DNA from 3 places in the Serratia fonticola genome. Region 2 is predicted to be linked to each of the others. Evidence: riboswitches for the same ligand, from Rfam matches in the RefSeq annotation. Region 2 holds a riboswitch; each other region holds the start of a gene.
The links. Region 2 has a riboswitch for thiamine pyrophosphate ahead of thiM (hydroxyethylthiazole kinase). Riboswitches for the same ligand answer to the same signal wherever they lie in the genome.
Positions count from the first base shown of each region.

Region 1: it holds a riboswitch for thiamine pyrophosphate, as region 2 does, so the genes downstream of both, thiB (thiamine ABC transporter substrate binding subunit) here and thiM (hydroxyethylthiazole kinase) in region 2, are expected to answer to the same signal.
Region 3: it holds a riboswitch for thiamine pyrophosphate, as region 2 does, so the genes downstream of both, thiC (phosphomethylpyrimidine synthase ThiC) here and thiM (hydroxyethylthiazole kinase) in region 2, are expected to answer to the same signal.

Region 1 is NZ_CP011254.1:2,680,697-2,687,218, reverse strand. Features, by position in the region: gene WN53_RS11955 (sugar efflux transporter) at 1-659, opposite strand, end outside; gene sgrT (glucose uptake inhibitor SgrT) at 809-982, opposite strand; gene sgrR (HTH-type transcriptional regulator SgrR) at 1,075-2,736, shown strand; TPP riboswitch at 2,774-2,892, shown strand; gene thiB (thiamine ABC transporter substrate binding subunit) at 2,949-3,935, shown strand; gene thiP (thiamine/thiamine pyrophosphate ABC transporter permease ThiP) at 3,911-5,518, shown strand; gene thiQ (thiamine ABC transporter ATP-binding protein ThiQ) at 5,505-6,209, shown strand; gene ivbL (ilvB operon leader peptide IvbL) at 6,299-6,412, shown strand.
Region 2 is NZ_CP011254.1:148,588-155,109, forward strand. Features, by position in the region: gene gutM (transcriptional regulator GutM) at 267-623, shown strand; gene srlR (glucitol operon DNA-binding transcriptional repressor SrlR) at 707-1,483, shown strand; gene gutQ (arabinose-5-phosphate isomerase GutQ) at 1,476-2,447, shown strand; gene WN53_RS00555 (inhibitor of vertebrate lysozyme family protein) at 2,518-2,976, opposite strand; gene WN53_RS00560 (hypothetical protein) at 2,996-3,271, opposite strand; gene thiD (bifunctional hydroxymethylpyrimidine kinase/phosphomethylpyrimidine kinase) at 3,258-4,058, opposite strand; gene thiM (hydroxyethylthiazole kinase) at 4,055-4,849, opposite strand; TPP riboswitch at 4,886-4,977, opposite strand; gene WN53_RS00575 (hypothetical protein) at 5,234-6,058, opposite strand; gene rluF (23S rRNA pseudouridine(2604) synthase RluF) at 6,260-6,522, shown strand, end outside.
Region 3 is NZ_CP011254.1:2,241,490-2,248,011, reverse strand. Features, by position in the region: gene WN53_RS09975 (YjaG family protein) at 1-443, opposite strand, end outside; gene nfi (deoxyribonuclease V) at 495-1,178, opposite strand; gene hemE (uroporphyrinogen decarboxylase) at 1,195-2,259, opposite strand; gene nudC (NAD(+) diphosphatase) at 2,297-3,064, opposite strand; gene WN53_RS09955 (Rsd/AlgQ family anti-sigma factor) at 3,163-3,678, shown strand; TPP riboswitch at 3,792-3,914, shown strand; gene thiC (phosphomethylpyrimidine synthase ThiC) at 4,032-5,975, shown strand; gene thiE (thiamine phosphate synthase) at 5,968-6,522, shown strand, end outside.

The sequences.
Region 1 (6,522 bases), 2.5 Mb from region 2:
ACATCGGGATCGCGCCAGGCGCTGATTGGCGCGATAGGCGGAGAATCTACGCTGATCTCAACGTTGGCACGGGGCACCGAAGGCAATATCAGCCACACCAGCAGCACGCTGACGACAAAAATCCCCGCCGCAATTATAAACATCACGGTAAAGCCGTAGTTCAGTGCCAGCATAAACGACAGCGGCGGGCCGATCACCCAGGCCAGTGAAAGCTGAGCGCGCATCACCGAACTGAACATCACTACTTCACGTGCCGAGCTGTCCGCATACTCACGCGCCAGGGCAAAAATCTGCGGCATGGCGGTATTGGCAATCGCGGCCAGCAATACACCAGCAGTGATCAAGGTCAGATAATCACGGTTGAACGCAAACAACAGGCTATTGCCCACCGCCATGGCACAGCACACCAGGATCAGCTTGCGCCGATCCCCACGGGTATCCGAGCGCTTGGCCAACAGGAAGCTGACGGCAATCCCGGCGATGGCATTCACGGTATAGAACATACCCACCCATAGCGGGCGCACCTTTACCTCGGTGGTCAAAAACAGGCTCAGCGTGGGAGCTTGCAGTGCTCCGGCAATGCCGGTCAGGAAGGCTATCAGCAGGAAGGCGGCAAAAACGGGATTAAAACGGCGCGGCAACCAGCGTCTGAAACTCATGGCGATATCCCTATCCAGAAATAAAGAAGGCTATGCTACAGAAGGAAAATTGCCGAAGGAAGTAAAGACGGCAGATAAAAATGCCAGTGGGTGTTACCCCACTGGCTGGTGAAAAGCACCATTACTCAGAAACACTTTTGCGGTGAACGTCAGATACGCTCACGGTATTGCTTGTCGCTCAGCGTGGCGATGTCCCACTGGGTCAAGTGGGCCAGCATCTCCAGCCGCGCCTGTTCAGGTACCACCCGCAGCCAATCTGCCTGCTGGCGGCGGATCGCGGTGAAATAACGCTGATAAAACTGTTTAGTTAACAGAACCGTCATTTGTTATCCCTCCGCTGATTCAACTGCCCTCATTATCGGCGTAATATAGGGAAAGATAAATTGACGACTTGATGCCAGAGAGTTCCTCTTTTATGTCCACCTCACGCCTGCAACAACAGTTCATCCGCCTGTGGCAACGCTGCCATGGCCGAACCACCGAAACCACGCTGCAAGAGTTGGCGGAGGTGCTCAGTTGTTCCCGCCGCCACGTTCGTTCGCTACTGGGAGCCATGCAGCACGAGGGCTGGCTGACCTGGCAGGCCGAATCCGGCCGGGGTAAGCGTTCGCAGCTCAGCTTTCATTACACCGGATTGGCACTGCAACAACAACGCGCCGAGGAACTGCTGGAACAGGATCGCATCGACCAACTGGTCCAACTGGTGGGCGATAAAGACGTGGTGCGCCAAATGCTGCTTTCCCAGCTGGGGCGTAGCTTCCGCCAGGGGAAACATATCCTGCGCGTGCTTTACTATCGTCAGCTTTACAACCTGTTGCCCGGCTCGGCACTGCGCCGTTCAGAAACCCACCTGGCAAGACAGATTTTCAACGGCCTGACGCGGGTAAACGAGGAAAACGGGGAACTGGATCCGGATCTTTCGCATCATTGGCAAACGATCACCCCTTTGCACTGGCGCTTTTATCTACGTCCGGCGATCCATTTTCACCATGGCCGTGAGCTGGAAATGGAAGATGTGATCCATTCGCTCAATCGCCTGATCCCACAACCGCTATTTTCACATATCGACAGGATCGACTCGCCTACGCCCTATGTCATCGATGTGCATCTGCACACGCCGGACTACTGGCTGCCCTGGCTGCTGAGTAGCGTACATGCCATGATCCTGCCGCGCGAATGGCAGAGTTTGCCGGACTTTGCTCGCCATCCGATCGGCACCGGCCCCTATCGCGTGATACACAACAACCAAAGCCAGATGAAAATCCATGCCTTTGACGACTACTTTGGCTATCGTGCCCTGATCGATGAGGTCAACATCTGGGTATTACCGGAAATCACCGAAGAGCTGGCGCACTCCGGCGTCCAGCTGCAGGGGGATGATACCGGTAGGAACGAGCTGGAAAGCCGCCTGGAAGAAGGCTGTTATTTTCTGCTATTCGACCAGCGTTCGGCACTGGCGGCCGATCCGGAAATCCGCAGTTGGCTAAGCGAACTGATCAACCCGATCGCGCTGCTGAGCCACGCCGGGCCGCTCTACCAGCGTTACTGGGCTCCGGCCTATGGCATTCTCCCGCGCTGGTTGCATAACCGCGTATTGGGGCAGCAGCCCAAGCCTGCAGGCTTAACAGAATTGACTCTGACCTTCTACAGCGAACACTCCGAGTTCCATGCGATCAAGCAGGCTATCGCCTCTCTACTGGCCGAGCAGGGCATCAAACTCAATGTGCAGGTTGTGGATTATGAAGCCTGGCATAAGGGCAAAGCACAAAGCGATCTGTGGTTAGGCAGCGCCAACTTCACCCTGCCGCTGGAGTTTTCTCTGTTTGCCACGTTGTATGAACTACCGTTGATCCAACACTGTCTGACGGAGGATATCGCGCAGGATGCCGCTCAGTGGCGGGAAAATAGCCTGTCCATGGCCGAGTTTTGCCAGCGCCTGGTCAGCAGCCATCAGTTGCATCCGTTATTCCACCACTGGCTGCAACTGCATGGTCAACGCAGCATGCGTGGGGTTCGGATGAATACTCTCGGCTGGTTCGATTTTAAATCTGCCTGGTTTGCGCCGCCGGAAGCATAATCGCCTTTCACCCACGCCGCTAAGCCTCTACAATAGCGCCGACTCAACGGGGTGCGGAGAACCCGCCAATTTTTGGCCAACGGTTTTCCGCTGAGAGCACACCCGTCGAACCTGATCCGGTCAATACCGGCGGAGGGATTTGAGCATGGCGCGTTAACCCTTGTTAACCCAGTCCTCAGATACCTTTGCCCCTTTATTATTAGGAGTGCAAAGTGGTCAAAAAATACCTGCCCTGTTTATTACTGCTAGCGGCGATGCCCGTCCTGGCCAAGCCAACGCTGACGGTCTACACCTACGACTCTTTCGCTGCCGACTGGGGCCCAGGCCCGGTGATAAAAAAAGCCTTTGAGGCCGAATGTGACTGCGAATTGAAATTCGTGGCGCTGGAAGACGGCGTGTCGTTACTCAATCGCCTGAGAATGGAAGGCAAGAACAGCGCCGCCGACGTGGTTTTGGGCCTGGACAACAACCTGCTGCAAGCCGCGCAGCAAACCGATCTGTTCTCCGCCAGCCAAGTCGATACTAGCAAGCTCACGGTTCCCGGTGGTTGGCACAACCAGACTTTCGTTCCCTACGACTATGGCTACTTTGCTTTCGTCTACAACAAAGACAAGCTGAAGAACCCGCCGACCAGCCTGAAAGAGTTGGTGAGCAGCGATCGCCCCCTGAAGATCATCTATCAGGATCCACGCACCAGCACTCCTGGCCTTGGCCTGCTGCTCTGGATGCAGAAAGTGTATGGCGACGAGGCACCGCTTGCCTGGCAACAGTTGGCGAAGAAAACCGTCACCGTGACCAAAGGTTGGAGTGAAGCCTACGGCCTGTTCCTGAAAGGGGAAGGCGACATGGTACTGAGCTACACCACCTCCCCCGCCTACCATCTGATCGAAGAGAAAAAAGACCTCTATGCGGCGGCCAACTTCAGTGAAGGCCACTACCTGCAAATCGAAGTCGCTGGCAAGCTAAAGGCCAGCAAACAGCCAGAACTGGCCGAACGCTTCATGCAGTTTATGGTCTCCCCGGCCTTCCAGAACACCATTCCCACTGGCAACTGGATGTACCCGGTGATCAAGACGGAACTGCCCGCCGGTTTCGAACAGATGACCGTGCCGCAAACGGCATTGCAATTCAGCGCCGAGGAAGTGGCACAACAGCGTGGTAACTGGATCCGAGCATGGCAAACCGCCGTCAGCCACTGATCCCCCGCTGGTTATGGCCGGGGCTGATGGCCGCCGGTCTGATCCTGTTGATCGCGTTGGCGGCCATGGGCTCGCTGTGGCGTCATGCGCCCGAGAGCGATTGGCGCAGCCTGTGGCAAGACAGCTACCTGTGGCACGTGGTGCGCTTTACCTTTTGGCAGGCGCTACTCTCCGCCGTAATCTCGGTGGTGCCTGCCATCTGGTTGGCCAGGGCACTGTACCGGCGGCGCTTCCCTGGCCGCAACCTGCTGCTGCGCCTGTGCGCCATGACGCTGGTGCTGCCGGTGCTGGTGGCGGTGTTTGGCATGCTGAGCGTCTACGGCAGGCAAGGCTGGCTGGCAACGCTGTGTGGTTGGCTGGGCGTGAACTACAGTTTTTCGCCTTATGGCCTGCAAGGTATTCTGCTGGCACATCTGTTCTTTAATATGCCTCTGGCCACCCGCCTGCTGCTACAGGCGCTGGAGAACATTCCCACCGAGCAGCGACAACTGGCCGCACAGCTGGGGATGAACGGCTGGCAGCAGTTCCGCTTTGTGGAATGGCCTGCGTTACGCCGCCAGATCCTGCCCAGCGGCGCACTGGTGTTTATGCTGTGTTTTGCCAGCTTTGCAACCGTGCTGTCGTTGGGCGGCGGGCCACAGGCCACCACCATAGAGCTGGCGATCTATCAGGCCTTGAGTTACGACTACGATCTCAGCCGCGCTGCGCTGCTGGCGCTGATCCAACTGGCTTGCTGCCTGGGGCTGGTAGTACTCAGCCAGCGTTTGAGCCAGGCGCTGCCGGTTGGCCATACCCACGCCCAGCGCTGGCGCGATCCGCAGGACAGCCTGGGGCGGCGCCTTAGCGATACGCTATTCATTGCCGCAGCGCTATTACTGCTGTTGCCCCCGTTGCTGGCGGTGATCATCGACGGTGCCAACCAAACGCTGGTCACCGTGCTGCAACAGCCAATTCTCTGGCAGGCTCTTTTCACCTCGCTGCGCATCGCTCTCGGTGCGGGAATTTTGTGCGTGGTATTGACCATGATGCTGCTATGGAGCAGCCGTGAACTGAAGCTGCGGCAACGGGCCGCCTGGGGCCAAACGCTGGAACTGAGCGGCATGGTGATCCTGGCGATGCCGGGTATTGTGCTGGCTACCGGTTTCTTCCTGCTGCTGAGCGATACCACTGGGCTGCCGCAGTCGCCTTATGCGCTGGTGATCCTCACCAATGCGTTGATGGCGATACCCTACGCGCTGAAAGTGCTGGAAAATCCGATGCGCGATCTGGCCGAGCGTTATAATCCGCTATGCTTGTCGCTGGATATCCACGGCTGGCAGCGGTTGCGCTGGATCGAGCTGAAAGCGCTGCAACGCCCGCTGGCGCAAGCACTGGCCTTTGCCTGCGTGCTGTCGATTGGCGATTTCGGCGTGGTAGCACTGTTCGGCAATGAGCAGTTCCGTACTCTGCCTTTTTATCTCTATCAGCAGATTGGCGCATATCGCAGCAACGACGGGGCCGTGACCGCCCTGCTGCTACTGCTGCTCTGTTTCCTGCTGTTTACCCTGATTGAACGTTTACCGGGCCGCCATGCTGACGCTTGAAAAACTGACCTATCTGTACGAACACCTGCCGATGCGTTTTGACCTGCGCATTCAGCCGGGAGAACACGTTGCGGTGCTGGGCCCTAGCGGCGCAGGCAAAAGTACCTTGCTCAGCCTGATCGCCGGTTTTCTACCGGCGGCCAGCGGCAAACTGTGGCTCAACGGTAGCGATCATACCGCTTCACCACCTGCCAAACGCCCGGTGTCGATGCTGTTTCAGGAAAACAACCTGTTTGCCCACCTGACGGTCAGGCAAAACATCGGCCTGGGGCTGGATCCTGGGCTGCGCCTAACCGCCGCACAGCAGGAACAACTGGCACAGATTGCCCAACAGGTCGGATTGGAGGGGCATCTGCAGCGCCTGCCGTCACAGCTTTCCGGCGGGCAACGGCAACGGGCAGCCTTGGCGCGTTGCCTGATCCGCCAGCAGCCGATCCTACTGCTCGACGAACCTTTCTCTGCACTCGATCCGGCACTGCGCAGTGAGATGCTGCAACTGCTGCAAAACGTCTGCGACCAGCGCCAACTCACGCTGCTGATGGTTTCACACAATCTGGAGGATGCCGCCCGCATCGCTCCGCGTACCTTGCTGGTCGTGGATGGCCGGATTTATTACGACGGCCCGACACAGGCGTTGGTAAGCGGTAGTGCACCGGAAGCCAAGGTGTTGGGTATTCCGGTTAAACCGTGATCTACCACGCGTTTTTTATGCTGAACCAATAAACCTGTTGTGCGAATTTTGCACCTGTGGTTTTATAAAATTCTGTTTTTTTACTACTGATGATAAGGCTCCCTGTGATCGCATCCTCGCTGACCTCGACCCTACTAACAACCGCGCTACCAGCCGCGGTGGTCGTCGTGCGTGTGGTGGTGGTCGTCGGCAACGCGCCGTAGGGTCCGAATCAACGCGATTCCCAAACCCCGCCGGCGCAAACCGGGCGGGGTTTCTTGTTTTAGTCCCCCTGCCCAGAAAAGCTAACCGGCCCAGAGAAAAGGATAGGCAC
Region 2 (6,522 bases):
AAGGTGCTGGAGATCATCTGTGGCATAGGCTCAATGGCTAGGTACGAAAGTTAATTCGTAGCACGTACAGTCCCCTCTCCCTGTGGATGAGGGAGCCAGTTCGGTGTCGCGGTAAGGTGCTGGAGATCATCTGTGGCATAGGCTCAATGGCTAGGTACGAAAGTTAATTCGTAGCACGTACAGTCCCCTCTCCCTGTGGGAGAGGGTTAGGGTGAGGGGACGATCACCGGACTCTCACCTTTATCTTCACACAGGAGAACAACCGTATGACCAGCGCACTAGTTACCTTCGCCGTTATCGCCTGGCTGCTGCAAATCGCCTTGGGTTGGTGGCAGCTCGAACGCTTTAACCGCGCGTTCGAGAGCCTATGCCAGTTAGGCACCGTGGGCGTTGGCCGCTCTGGGGGCCGGTTCAAACCCCGCGTGGTATTGGCGCTGGCGTTTGACGCCCAACAGCGGGTATGTGGCAGCATGCTGATGCGCGGCCTGACCATCTTCGCCCAGCCGAAACAACTCACGCAGTTACATGGTATGCACCAGCAACAACTCTGCCCAGATGTGATCTTTCCTCAGGATCGGGCATGCCAAACTGCACTATCGTTAGCGATCGCACCGAAATCATGATATTTTCACATTAAAAGACATTACCTTTCATAGTGAACTATATCACCGAGAGGAATGGTCAACTCTTGTGAACAGGGATCTCTATGAAACCAAAGCAGCGGCAAGCCGCTATCCTCGAATACTTGCAGCGGCATGGCAAAACGGCAGTGGATGCCCTGGCAGAGCATTTCTCCACGACCGGCACCACCATCCGTAAAGATCTCACCTTGCTGGAAGAAGAAGGCGAGGTGATCCGCACCTATGGCGGCGTGGTGCTTAGCCGTGACGATGGCGATCAGCCCATCGATCGTAAAACCCATATCAACACCGAAAAGAAACGCCAGATCGCCTATGCGGCCATCAAGCTGATCGACGATGGTGATTCGCTGATCTTTGACGCAGGCAGCACGGTATTGCAGATGGTGCCCCATCTGGCGCAGTTCAATAACATCACCGTGATGACCAACAGCCTGACTATCGTTAACGCGCTGGTGGAACTGGATAACGATCAAACCATCCTGATGCCCGGCGGCACCTACCGTAAAAAATCCGCCTCCTTCCATGGCAGCCTGGCGGAGTCGGCATTTCAGCAGTTCAGCTTCGATAAGCTGTTTATTGGGGCCGACGGTGTCGACCTCAATGCGGGTGTCACCACCTTTAATGAGGTGCATAATGTCAGCAAGGCGATGTGTGAAGCCGCCAGCCGTATTGTGTTACTGGTCGATTCCTCGAAGTTTGGTCGCAAAAGCCCCAATGTGGTGTGCGATCTGAGCGTCGTGGATACCCTGATCACCGATAACGGCATCAACCCGGATTACCTGGCTGCGCTACAGGCCAAAGGTATCAATATCATTCTGGTAGGAGACCCCCTTGATGAGTAACGCCACTGCCCTGCTCAACTTTGCCCGTGAAACGCTGGAAATTGAGCTGACCGAAGCGCAGCGCCTGCTGACACGCCTGGATGACAACTTTGTCCAAGCCTGTGAACTGCTGCTCAACTGCCGTGGCAAGGCGGTGATTTCCGGTATTGGTAAATCCGGCCATATCGGCAAGAAGATTGCCGCTTCATTGGCCAGCACTGGCACCCCGTCGTTTTTCGTCCATCCGGCGGAAGCCTTGCATGGCGATTTGGGGATGATCGGCACCGATGATGTGGTGATCTTTATCTCTTATTCAGGCCGCGCCAAAGAACTGGATCTGATCCTGCCTCTGCTGGCAGAGAGCAAGATCCCAGTCATTGCCATGACCGGTGGCAAAGAGTCGCCACTGGCGCTCGGGGCTGCCTGTACGTTAGATATCAGCGTTGAACGTGAAGCCTGCCCGATGGGCCTGGCACCAACCTCCAGCGGAGTGACTACGCTGATGATGGGGGATGCATTAGCGATGGCCCTGATGCGACAGCGCGGTTTTAATGCCGAGGATTTTGCCCGCTCCCATCCAGGTGGCAGCCTGGGTGCTCGCCTACTAAATCGCGTCCATCATTTGATGCGTACCGGCGATCGTCTGCCGATGGTGCAAGAAAGCGCCAACGTGATGGAAGCCATGCTGGAGTTGAGCCGTACCGGCCTAGGCTTGGTAGCCGTATGTGATGCACAGCAAAAAGTGGTGGGGGTGTTTACCGACGGTGACCTGCGCCGCTGGTTGGTGAAGGGCAATAGCCTCAATGACGGCCTCAGCCCGGCGATCACTCGCCCCGGCTACCGGTTGCCAGAACAGTGGCGTGCCGGGGAAGCCCTGGAAGCGCTGCACGAACAACATATCAGCGCCGCTCCGGTGGTGGACATCGATGGCGTACTGGTAGGGGCAATCAACCTGCACGACCTGCATCAGGCCGGGATCGGCTGATATCACGTAGGGGCGTAGCATGCTACGCCCGCTTAACTACCCTGGCGCGTAGCTTTGCCCCTCAGCAGCGTTACTTCCAGTCCGGATTACCCTCAAACTGTTTCTTCAGCAACGCTTTCATCTGATCATCCGGTTTACCCAGCCATTGATATTTGGCGTATTTCTTCGGATGGTCGATGGCCTGCGGCTTATTGTGCACTTCAACCCGCACGCCCCAAGCCTGGGACTTGTCTGCTTTAAAAGCCACAATCATAAAGTTATTGGCGCAGTCATGCGGCTTGCAGATATTACCGATCTGGTAGCTTTGCCCTTGCCAGGTGACAGTTTCGGCTGGTGTGGAAGTGCCGATCCCTTTGCGCGCCCAACCCGGTAACTGTGCTTGGCCCTTTACCATATTTTTCCAACTGGTTTGGTAGCCCGGCTGCTGGATCAGATCTGAGGCAGTGATAATCTGTTCGGCAAAACTGCCGGTGCTAAATCCAAGCAGGGTCGCAACCAGGGCTCCCAGCAACCTCTTTTTTCCTATCATGGTCTTCTCCCTCGGTAAATCAAAAGCGTAGCTCCAAGTAGCTCAGACCACAATTAAACGGGAAAGTTGGCTCAGCGTTTTTCGTCAGACTACCTGCCAATACCCTTTTTTGGTTGCCCCAACCCTGATTAACCGCTTTCGCTCCAGGAAGCGGAGGTAAATTTTCTTCCGACATTTCTTCCGACATTTCTTCCGACATTTTGGCTAGGATTCTCTGCTTGTCACCAATATCTTCAGTTAATGCCGCCACCCGTTTCGCCAGAATAATCTCAACCTCAGGCTCACCACCAGGCATGGAAATGGTGTACCGGCCCAATTCCCTGCCCCACCTCCAGGCTATCGGCCTGCTGTAAAGCCAGTTGCAGGTAGTTTTTTGCCGCTGCCACGGTATCGGCCCAGTTCTGGTGGCGCGGGCGCAGGGCAGCCAATGCCGCAGATAAGGTGCAACCAGTGCCGTGCGTGTGCCTGGTCGCTATGCGTGGCGCACTAAAGCGCTGCTCAAAGCCGGGAGTAAATAACCAGTCTGGGCTTTCCTCTTCACTTAGGTGGCCGCCCTTCATCAACACCGCCTGACAGCCCATCGCCAACAATGCCTGGCCCTGCTCACGCATTTGCGATTCGTTTTGTGCCGGAGCGCAGGCCAGCAAAGCAGCGGCCTCTGGCAAGTTCGGCGTGATAATGGAAACCAATGGCATTAGCTCACGGCGGATGGACCCCACCGCTTCCGGTGCCAACAGCGGGTCACCACTTTTAGCCAGCATCACCGTATCCAGCACCACATAAGGCAGCTTGTAATGGCGTAGACGCTCGGCCACTGCCCGCACGATATCGGCATTAGCCAACATGCCAATTTTAGCGCTGTCGATACGCACATCGCTGAGTACCGAATCCAACTGGGCGGCCACAAATGCCGGTTCGATATGATATACCGACTGTACGCCACGGGTGTTCTGCGCCACCAGCGCGGTGATCACGCTGGTGCCATAGGCCCCCAACGCGGAGAAGGCTTTCAGATCGGCCTGAATACCGGCTCCGCCACTAGGATCGGTGCCAGCGATGGTGAGAGCGTTAATCCGTTTCATAGCAGATCCTCCATGCGCAGTTGGTAGAGAGCATCCAGGAAGGCAGCAGTAAAGCTGCCAGGGCCAGAACATTGCGCCGTGGCCCTTTCACCACATAGCGCCATCACCCGACAAGCGGTGGCGACGTTATCCAGCCGATCGCCCGGCAAACTGCAAAACGCTGCCACGACGGCCGAAAGCGCGCAGCCCGTTCCCACCACGCGCGTCATTAATACATCACCACCCGTGACGGCCCAATCTCGTTCACCATCGGTGATATAGTCTGTCTCACCGGTGACGGCCACAATGGCCCCGCAATTACGTGCCAATACGCGTGCTGCGGGTAACGCCACCAGCGAGTCATCCTGACTATCCACGCCACGGGCGCTGGTCTGCAGGCCACTCAATGCAATGATTTCCGACGCGTTGCCACGGATCGCTGCTGGCCGCAGGGTGAGCAAACGGCGGGCGAAGGTAGCGCGATATTCCAATCCCCCAACGGCAACCGGATCCAGTAACCAGGGTTTATCAGCACGATTTGCAGCCTCGATGGCGGCTAACATCGACTCTGCCCGCGATGCGTGCAGGGTGCCGATATTGATCAACAGCGCATCAGCCACGCGGCTGAACTGCGCGGCCTCTTCCGGTTCCACCACCATGGCTGGAGAAGCGCCAAGCGCCAGCAGCACGTTGGCCGTCAGCTCTTGCACCACTTCGTTGGTCAGGCAGTGGATCAATGGAGGTTGGCGTTTAAATTGGTTAAAACAGGCCGCGGCACGGGTGCCGGGTAACACATCAGGTCGAGTGAACATAATGCTCCCAACCGGCGTTCAAGAAGGCGGGTACCGGTTGAGATACCGCGACATCCCTACGCTGGCATAATCCAGATCAGGTAATACGGGTAATTTCTCAGCCCCTAAGGGCACCCCGTGTCGACGTATGCCATTATTGGCGTTACGGTCGATAAGGTCAATCCGAATGGGTATGTGCGAGAGTGAGCTCTGGCCGCCACCAACATCGTCTGTCCTACGGCCTAACAGACTCTTTGATAGCGATATAGGGTAGTTTAAACACCGCATCTTCCCAGAGCGCAAAAAGGGATGCTTATTGCAGAACTTTAAGAACAAACGGTGTGTTCTACCATTAAGCAAGGCAAACAAGGGGTCTGTCTCGCTAAGTACATGTGCTAATTAAAGTTATTGCACTTTGAGCACTGGCTGCTCCACTATTAACTCCCCATTTTTATAAACCATCAACACACCTGGCGGACTATCACTGGTACCAATCACCGTCACCAGACAGTCATATTGGTAAGGGCCGCTTTGAAATTGAAATGTGTGATTGCCACCACTCCCTTCGAATTTTACCTCGCCATTTTTCAGTACCAGATCTGGTTTTTCACCGATCGGATTTCCCTTGGCCCAAGAGGCATAGCGATACTTGCCATTGTTCAATTGGTCGATGCGAATAGTAAATTTTTCGGTCTGCCACATCAGCACCGGACGTTGATACTCTTTCAGGCTTGAATGCAGTGTATTTTTTTGTTTGGCGATCAGCTCGCTGACCAACCTGGCTTCAAGCGCTGTCTGATAATTGACAGCAATAATATTGCCATCGTAATCCATCCATATCACACCTCTACCCAGCATAATGCCTCGCCATCCCATCGCCTGCCAATCTTGTTGGGCACTGGATTGCGCAATGGTATCGAGAAGGGTGCTATCAAATACTTCATCAAAGCGTGAAAGCATCTCCTGTGGGCCACGGATCTCCGCAATAGGATATTCTCGCTTCAAAGGGTAGGCGATCCGGTCGCCAATGGCCTGACGATCCTTATTTTTTGCAGCATCGATAAAAGAGTGCACTATAGACTGATATTTTATGGGGAGAGCATCCTCTTGCCCATAAACAGATGCCATACTCAGTACCAACCCAAGGAATCCGAGCACCCCTTGCCTACACCACGTTATCAGGAATGATTGGCCAATCCTTGTCGTAACATATCCTTTCGCTTGTTTCATTTTGTCCCCCAGATAATTATCTTGCTTACATCTTAAAGAAGATGTTGTTGTTTTGTAACCCAACGTTGGGACGCGCTCCTTAGGGCTAGGGATATTTAAAGGCACGATCGCCATATCCGTATGCTTTCGCTCCGTTCAAGCGCCTTACGCAGTTCGCAAGGCCCCTCAGGTAATGTATAGTTCGCGTTTAACGGGGAAACCATGCTCACTCACTCATCTATCCGCCTGAACAAATACATTAGCGACAGCGGCATTTGTTCTCGTCGCTCTGCCGACCGCCACATCAAGCAAGGCAACGTTTTCATCAACGACAAGTTAGCCTCCGTGGGCGCTCAGGTATTGGCCGGGGATGTGGTGACAGTTAACGGCCAGCCGATCGAACCGCGTGATGCGGGCGATCTGGTGCTTATCGCACTGAATAAGCCTGTTGGCATCATTACCAGCATGGGGAAGCATGTGCGGGA
Region 3 (6,522 bases), 2.1 Mb from region 2:
GGCAGAATTTTCAGCTCTTCGTCGGTCATTTCTTTGCCAGCTTGGGTCATTTCCAACATCGCCACGGTGCGAATTGAGGTTTCGCTGATGGCAATGGCGTGCTCCAACGTCTCTCCGCTGAGGCGCGAATGGATCAATTCCCCTAATGCAATGCAGGCATCGATCGCTGGGTAAACGCCGTAAAGATCGTAATCTTCTGCCGACGGGATCGCCTCTTCCAACTTTTCCAGCTGGCTGTCAAAGTTGACCTTGGCGTCTTTCACCACCAGCGTTTCCCAGACCAAGTCCAGGATACGGCGATAAACGGCCGGGTCGCCAAACTCCGTCTGCAGACAGAACATCTGGTAATTCGGGTACATACGCTCGCACAGGCAGGCCATAAAGGTCAAATGCTGCCAGCTTTCCAGCTTTTCCAAGCGTAAATGAATCGGGTTACGTAGCATGGTCTACTCTCTTACTCATTATCTGCCGCGCAGTGTACCCGAAATCGCTCATTACGACACCTCTGGATGCTGCTGTAACCAGCGTACAAAGGCCGGGCGGCGTGAGGCAATGGCATCGGCCCACCGCGTGGGCTCCGGCAAACGGTAGCCTGCCATGCAGCGTTGCACCCAGGCCAAGGCGCTGTCGGTGCTCACGCGATGGCCCGTGGCGATAAATAACGGATTACAGCGCTCTTTGCTGCGCCATACCCATCCCAGCTGTTCGCCCTTGTCCTCCAGCGCGGCCAGCGAGCCAACGGTAGCGTCCAACGGGGAAAATTTACCACATAAACGCTTCTTGGCCACGCCAATGGTCGGCACGTTGACCAGCAGGCCAAAGTGGCTGGCAACCCCCAGGCGTCTTGGATGGGAAATACCATGGCCATCGACAAAGATCAGGTCGGGCTTCTGTTGCAATTGCTCCCAGGCGGCGATCAGCGCAGGGTACTCGCGAAACGAGAGAAAGCCGGGGATATAGGGCATGGTGGTGCTGATACGGGCGAGCTGATACTCCACCAGCTCGAGTGAAGGATAGCGCAGGATAGCAATGGCGGCGCGTGTTACCGCGCCTTCTTGTTCAAAACCGACATCCGCACCGGCGATAAACGCCGGTGGGTCTTGCAGAAAATCATCGTGACGAATGACTTCCCCGGCGCGCCGTAGCTGTTCGGCGCGCAGAGCCTGAGTATCGATCACAGCGTCTCCTTGCGGTTTAGCGGTGGTATTTGGCCGACAGCGCATGCACCGCTTCAACGAAGGCCCCGGCATGTTCCGGTGGCACGTCTTGATGAATACCGTGACCAAGGTTGAAGACATGACCTTCGCCCTGGCCAAAACCGGCCAGAATGGTTTCCACTTCCTGGGCGATGCGTTCCGGTGCGGCATACAGCATGGAAGGATCCATATTCCCCTGCAGCGCGACTTTATCGCCCACACGGCGGCGCGCATCGGCAATATCGGTGGTCCAATCCAGGCCCAGCGCATCGCAACCGGTGGCCGCCATCGCTTCCAGCCACTGGCCGCCGCCTTTGGTGAACAGCGTCACCGGCACCCGGCGTCCGTCATTTTCACGCAGCAGGCCATCAACGATTTTATGCATATAGTGCAGTGAGAATTCGCGATAATCACGGCCCGTCAGCACGCCGCCCCAGGTATCGAATACCATTACGGACTGCGCCCCGGCCTTGATCTGGGCATTGAGATACAGGATCACGCTGTCCGCCAGCTTATCCAGCAGCAAATGCAGCGTCTGCGGCTCGGCATACATCATTTTCTTCAGCTTGGTGAATGCCTTGCTGCTGCCGCCTTCGACCATATAGGTCGCCAACGTCCACGGGCTGCCGGAGAAACCGATCAGTGGCACTTCACCCTTCAATTCACGGCGGATGGTGCGCACCGCGTTCATGACATAGCCCAGCTCGTCTTCCGGATCGAATGCAGGCAGCTTCTCTACATCGGCACGGCAGGTGATTGGCGAAGAAAAACGCGGGCCTTCCCCAGTTTCGAAATAGAGCCCAAGCCCCATGGCATCGGGAATGGTGAGGATGTCGGAGAACAGGATGGCGGCGTCCAGTGCATAACGGCGCAGGGGCTGTAATGTCACCTCGCAGGCCAGTTCGGCATTTTTGCACAGCGACATGAAATCCCCGGCCTGAGCACGGGTGGCTTTGTACTCTGGCAAATAACGACCGGCCTGGCGCATCATCCATACAGGGGTGAGATCCACCGGCTGGCGCAGCAGCGCACGCAGGTAGCGATCGTTCTTCAACTCATTCATTTCTTGGGCTCCCTTGATTATCTGCCGCCATTGTACATTATTCTGCCCGACACAGCGCCACGGTGTCCTCAATCAGGCGGCGTGCAACGGTACCAGGTGGTGGCAGCATCGGCAGTTGGTCATAGCGATACCAGCCCGCATTGAGCAACTCCTTCGGATCGTGGCGCAGTTCACCGCCCTGATACTCGGCCATAAACGCCATCATCAGCGAATGAGGGAACGGCCAGGGCTGCGAGGTGACGTAGCGCAGGTTGGTAATGGCGATATTGCTTTCTTCCATCACTTCGCGCGCTACGGCCTGCTCCAGGGTTTCCCCTACTTCAACAAACCCCGCCAGCACGGTATGGATCCCCCCACGGTGGCGCACATGTTGTGCCAACAGGATCTCGTCATTGCGGCGGATAGCGACAATCACGCAAGGGGCAATCTGCGGATAATAACGTTCGCGGCAGTTGTCACACAGGCAGGCGCTTTCGGTACGGCTAAGGTGCATTTCATGGCCGCAGTAGCCACAGAACCGGTGCGAGCGATAAAAGTCGGCCAGCTGTACGCCGCGCCCGGCCAGTTGGAACAGGCCACGATCGAGACTGAGCAACTGCCTCACCGATCCCATCTCTTTCGGCATCGGTTGGCGCACCAGCCAGACCGGGGCTCCCTCCCATTCGCCAATTTGCCGAGCCGGCCGGCCTTGCAAGGAAAATAGTGCGGCGGAACCAAACGGCAATTCACCGTTTGGTAACCAAATTTTGCTTTCATGGCTGACGATCCACCAGCCATTTTCGTTACCCGTTAATGCAAGTTCCATATGTTGTTGCACAACCTCTGCTTCACTGGCAATCTAGGAATGGTCTTTGTTACATTTTATTAACTTACTTTTTCTTTCTCTTACACACGGAGTCAATCATGCTAAACCGATTGGAAAGCCTGACTCAGCGCGTTGGTGGCAGTAATGAATTAGTCGATCAATGGTTGCAGGCACGCAAGCAACTGCTGGTTGCCTACTGCAGTTTAGTCGGCATTAAACCCAACAAAGAAAAGCATACGCCGCTCAATGAAAAAGCGCTGGAGAACTTTTGCCATAATCTGGTGGATTATCTCTCTGCCGGGCATTTTCACATTTATGACAAAATTATCAAACAAGTGGAAGGCTCCGCCAGCCCCAAAATGGCGCTAGCCACCAAGTTCTACCCAAAATTACAGGCCAATACCGAAGCCGTCATGGCGTTCCATGACCGCTACACCGAAGTCGATATCGATCAGGACGTGTGTGAAGAACTCAATCAGGCGTTGTCAGATATCGGCGAAGCCCTGGCATCTCGTTTCGCCTTGGAAGATCAGTTGATCCAGTTGGCGGCAGAAACCTGGCAGCAGGGCCAACCGGGCACTAGCAATACTGAATCGCTATCACACCCAGCCTGATTTTGATCTCTATCCTCCTATAGATTTCAAGCCGTAGCTAGGCAGCCAACAACGCTACGGCTTGAAAGATGACGGGGGAGGGCTTGTGGTTTTTGTTGACCCTCTTATACTGAGGACTCTTGTCGGAGTGCCTAGCGCTGATTTTTCATTAAATTAGCCAGGCTGAGACCGTTAATTCGGGATCCGCGGAACCTGATCGGGTTAATACCCGCGAAGGGAACAAGAGTAATCTATCGCCATAGGCAAGATGCTCCCGCCAGGGGCTGTGCCTGCCTTACCGGCTACCATCATTACTCCCTCCGAGCTCCAGACAAGCAATTTTCCACACATCACTACACTGATAGGAATTTGCTATGTCTACCGTGAACAAACCTCGTGCCCGTAAACAACAGCGTGACCAAGCGCAAGATTTTATCGACTCTCTGCAAGGCGTCACCTTCCCCAACTCACAGCGGATCTATCTCGCGGGTTCGCGCAGCGATATCCAGGTACCGATGCGTGAGATCCAGCTCAGCCCGACGCTGATTGGCGGCAACAAAGACCAGCCCCAATATGAACAGAACGAAGCCATCCCGGTGTATGACACCGCAGGGCCGTATGGCGATCCGCTGGCGGTGCTCGACGTACATCGTGGTTTGGCCAAAGTACGAGCGGGCTGGATCGCCGAACGTGCCGACACCGAAGCGTTAAGCGGCGTCAGTTCCGGCTTCACCCAACAACGACTGGCCGATGTTGGGTTAGACCATCTGCGCTTTGAACACCTTCCGCTGCCCCGTAAAGCCCTGCCGGGTAAATGTGTTACGCAGTTGCATTACGCGCGCGCCGGTATTGTCACCCCAGAGATGGAATTTATCGCCATTCGCGAAAATATGGGCCGTGAGCGCATTCGTGGCGAAGTGCTGCGCCACCAGCATCCCGGCCAAAGTTGGGGCGCAAATCTGCCGGAGAACATCACGCCGGAATTTGTGCGCCAGGAAGTGGCCGCTGGCCGCGCCATCATCCCCGCCAACATCAACCACCCGGAATCCGAGCCGATGATTATTGGTCGTAATTTCCTGGTGAAGGTGAATGCCAATATCGGCAACTCGGCGGTCACCTCTTCGATCGAAGAGGAAGTCGAGAAGCTGGTATGGTCAACCCGCTGGGGCGCTGACACTGTGATGGATCTCTCCACTGGCCGCTATATCCACGAAACCCGTGAATGGATCCTGCGCAACAGCCCGGTGCCGATCGGTACGGTGCCAATCTATCAGGCGTTGGAGAAAGTGAATGGCGTGGCGGAGAACCTGACCTGGGAAATGTTCCGCGATACCTTGCTGGAACAGGCCGAGCAAGGCGTCGATTACTTCACCATCCACGCCGGGGTGTTGCTGCGCTATGTGCCAATGACCGCCAAACGCCTGACCGGCATTGTCTCCCGTGGCGGCTCGATCATGGCGAAGTGGTGCCTGTCGCATCATCAGGAGAACTTCCTCTATCAGCACTTCCGCGAGATCTGCGAAATTTGCGCCGCTTACGATGTCTCGCTGTCACTCGGCGACGGCCTGCGCCCAGGCTCGATCCAGGATGCCAATGACGAAGCGCAATTCGCTGAACTGCATACGCTGGGCGAACTGACCAAGATTGCCTGGGAATATGACGTACAGGTGATGATCGAAGGCCCAGGCCACGTGCCGATGCAGATGATCCGCCGCAACATGACCGAGGAGCTGGAACATTGCCATGAAGCGCCGTTCTATACGCTGGGGCCATTGACCACCGATATCGCTCCAGGTTACGACCATTTCACCTCTGGGATCGGCGCGGCGATGATCGGCTGGTTCGGCTGCGCGATGCTTTGCTACGTGACGCCGAAGGAGCATCTGGGGCTGCCGAACAAGGAGGACGTGAAACAGGGGCTGATCACCTACAAGATCGCAGCTCACGCCGCCGACTTGGCGAAAGGCCATCCGGGCGCGCAAATCCGCGATAACGCCATGTCCAAGGCGCGCTTTGAATTCCGTTGGGAAGATCAGTTCAACCTGGCGCTGGATCCACAAACCGCCCGCGCCTATCACGACGAAACGCTGCCGCAAGAATCCGGCAAGATTGCCCACTTTTGCTCCATGTGTGGGCCGAAGTTCTGCTCGATGAAGATTTCCCAGGAAGTGCGTGACTATGCCGCCGCACAAGAGGCCGCCAAACCGATCGAAGTGCAACTGACCGGGATGGAGAAAATGTCGGCTGAATTCCGCTCACGCGGCAGCGAGCTGTACCACAGTGCGGCCAATTTGCAGGAGGAGATAAATAATGACTAACCTCACCTCTCCCTTCCCTGCTACACCGCACAAGCTGGGTTTATACCCGGTCGTCGACAGCGTTGAATGGATCGCCCGCCTGCTGGAGGCAGGCGTTACCACTATCCAACTACGCATCAAAGATCTGCCAGACGAGCAAGTGGAGGCGGACATTGCCGCCGCTATCGCCCTTGGCAAGCGCTATCAGGCCCGGCTGTTTATCAATGATTATTGGCGGTTGGCGATTAAGCATGATGCCTACGGCGTCCACCTGGGGCAGGAAGATTTGGACACCACCGATCTGGCCGCTATCCATCGTGCAGGATTGCGCTTGGGCGTTTCCACCCATGACGATGCTGAGCTGGCCCGGGCGATCGCCGTCAAACCTTCCTATATCGCACTGGGGCATATCTTCCCAACTCAAACCAAGGAGATGCCCTCTGAGCCACAAGGCTTGGCCGAGTTGCGACGCCACGTCGCCGGATTACAGGAGTATCCCACAGTAGCCATTGGCGGGATCAGCATCGAGCGCGTCCCCGCAGTGCTGGCCTGTGGCGTTGGCAGCGTG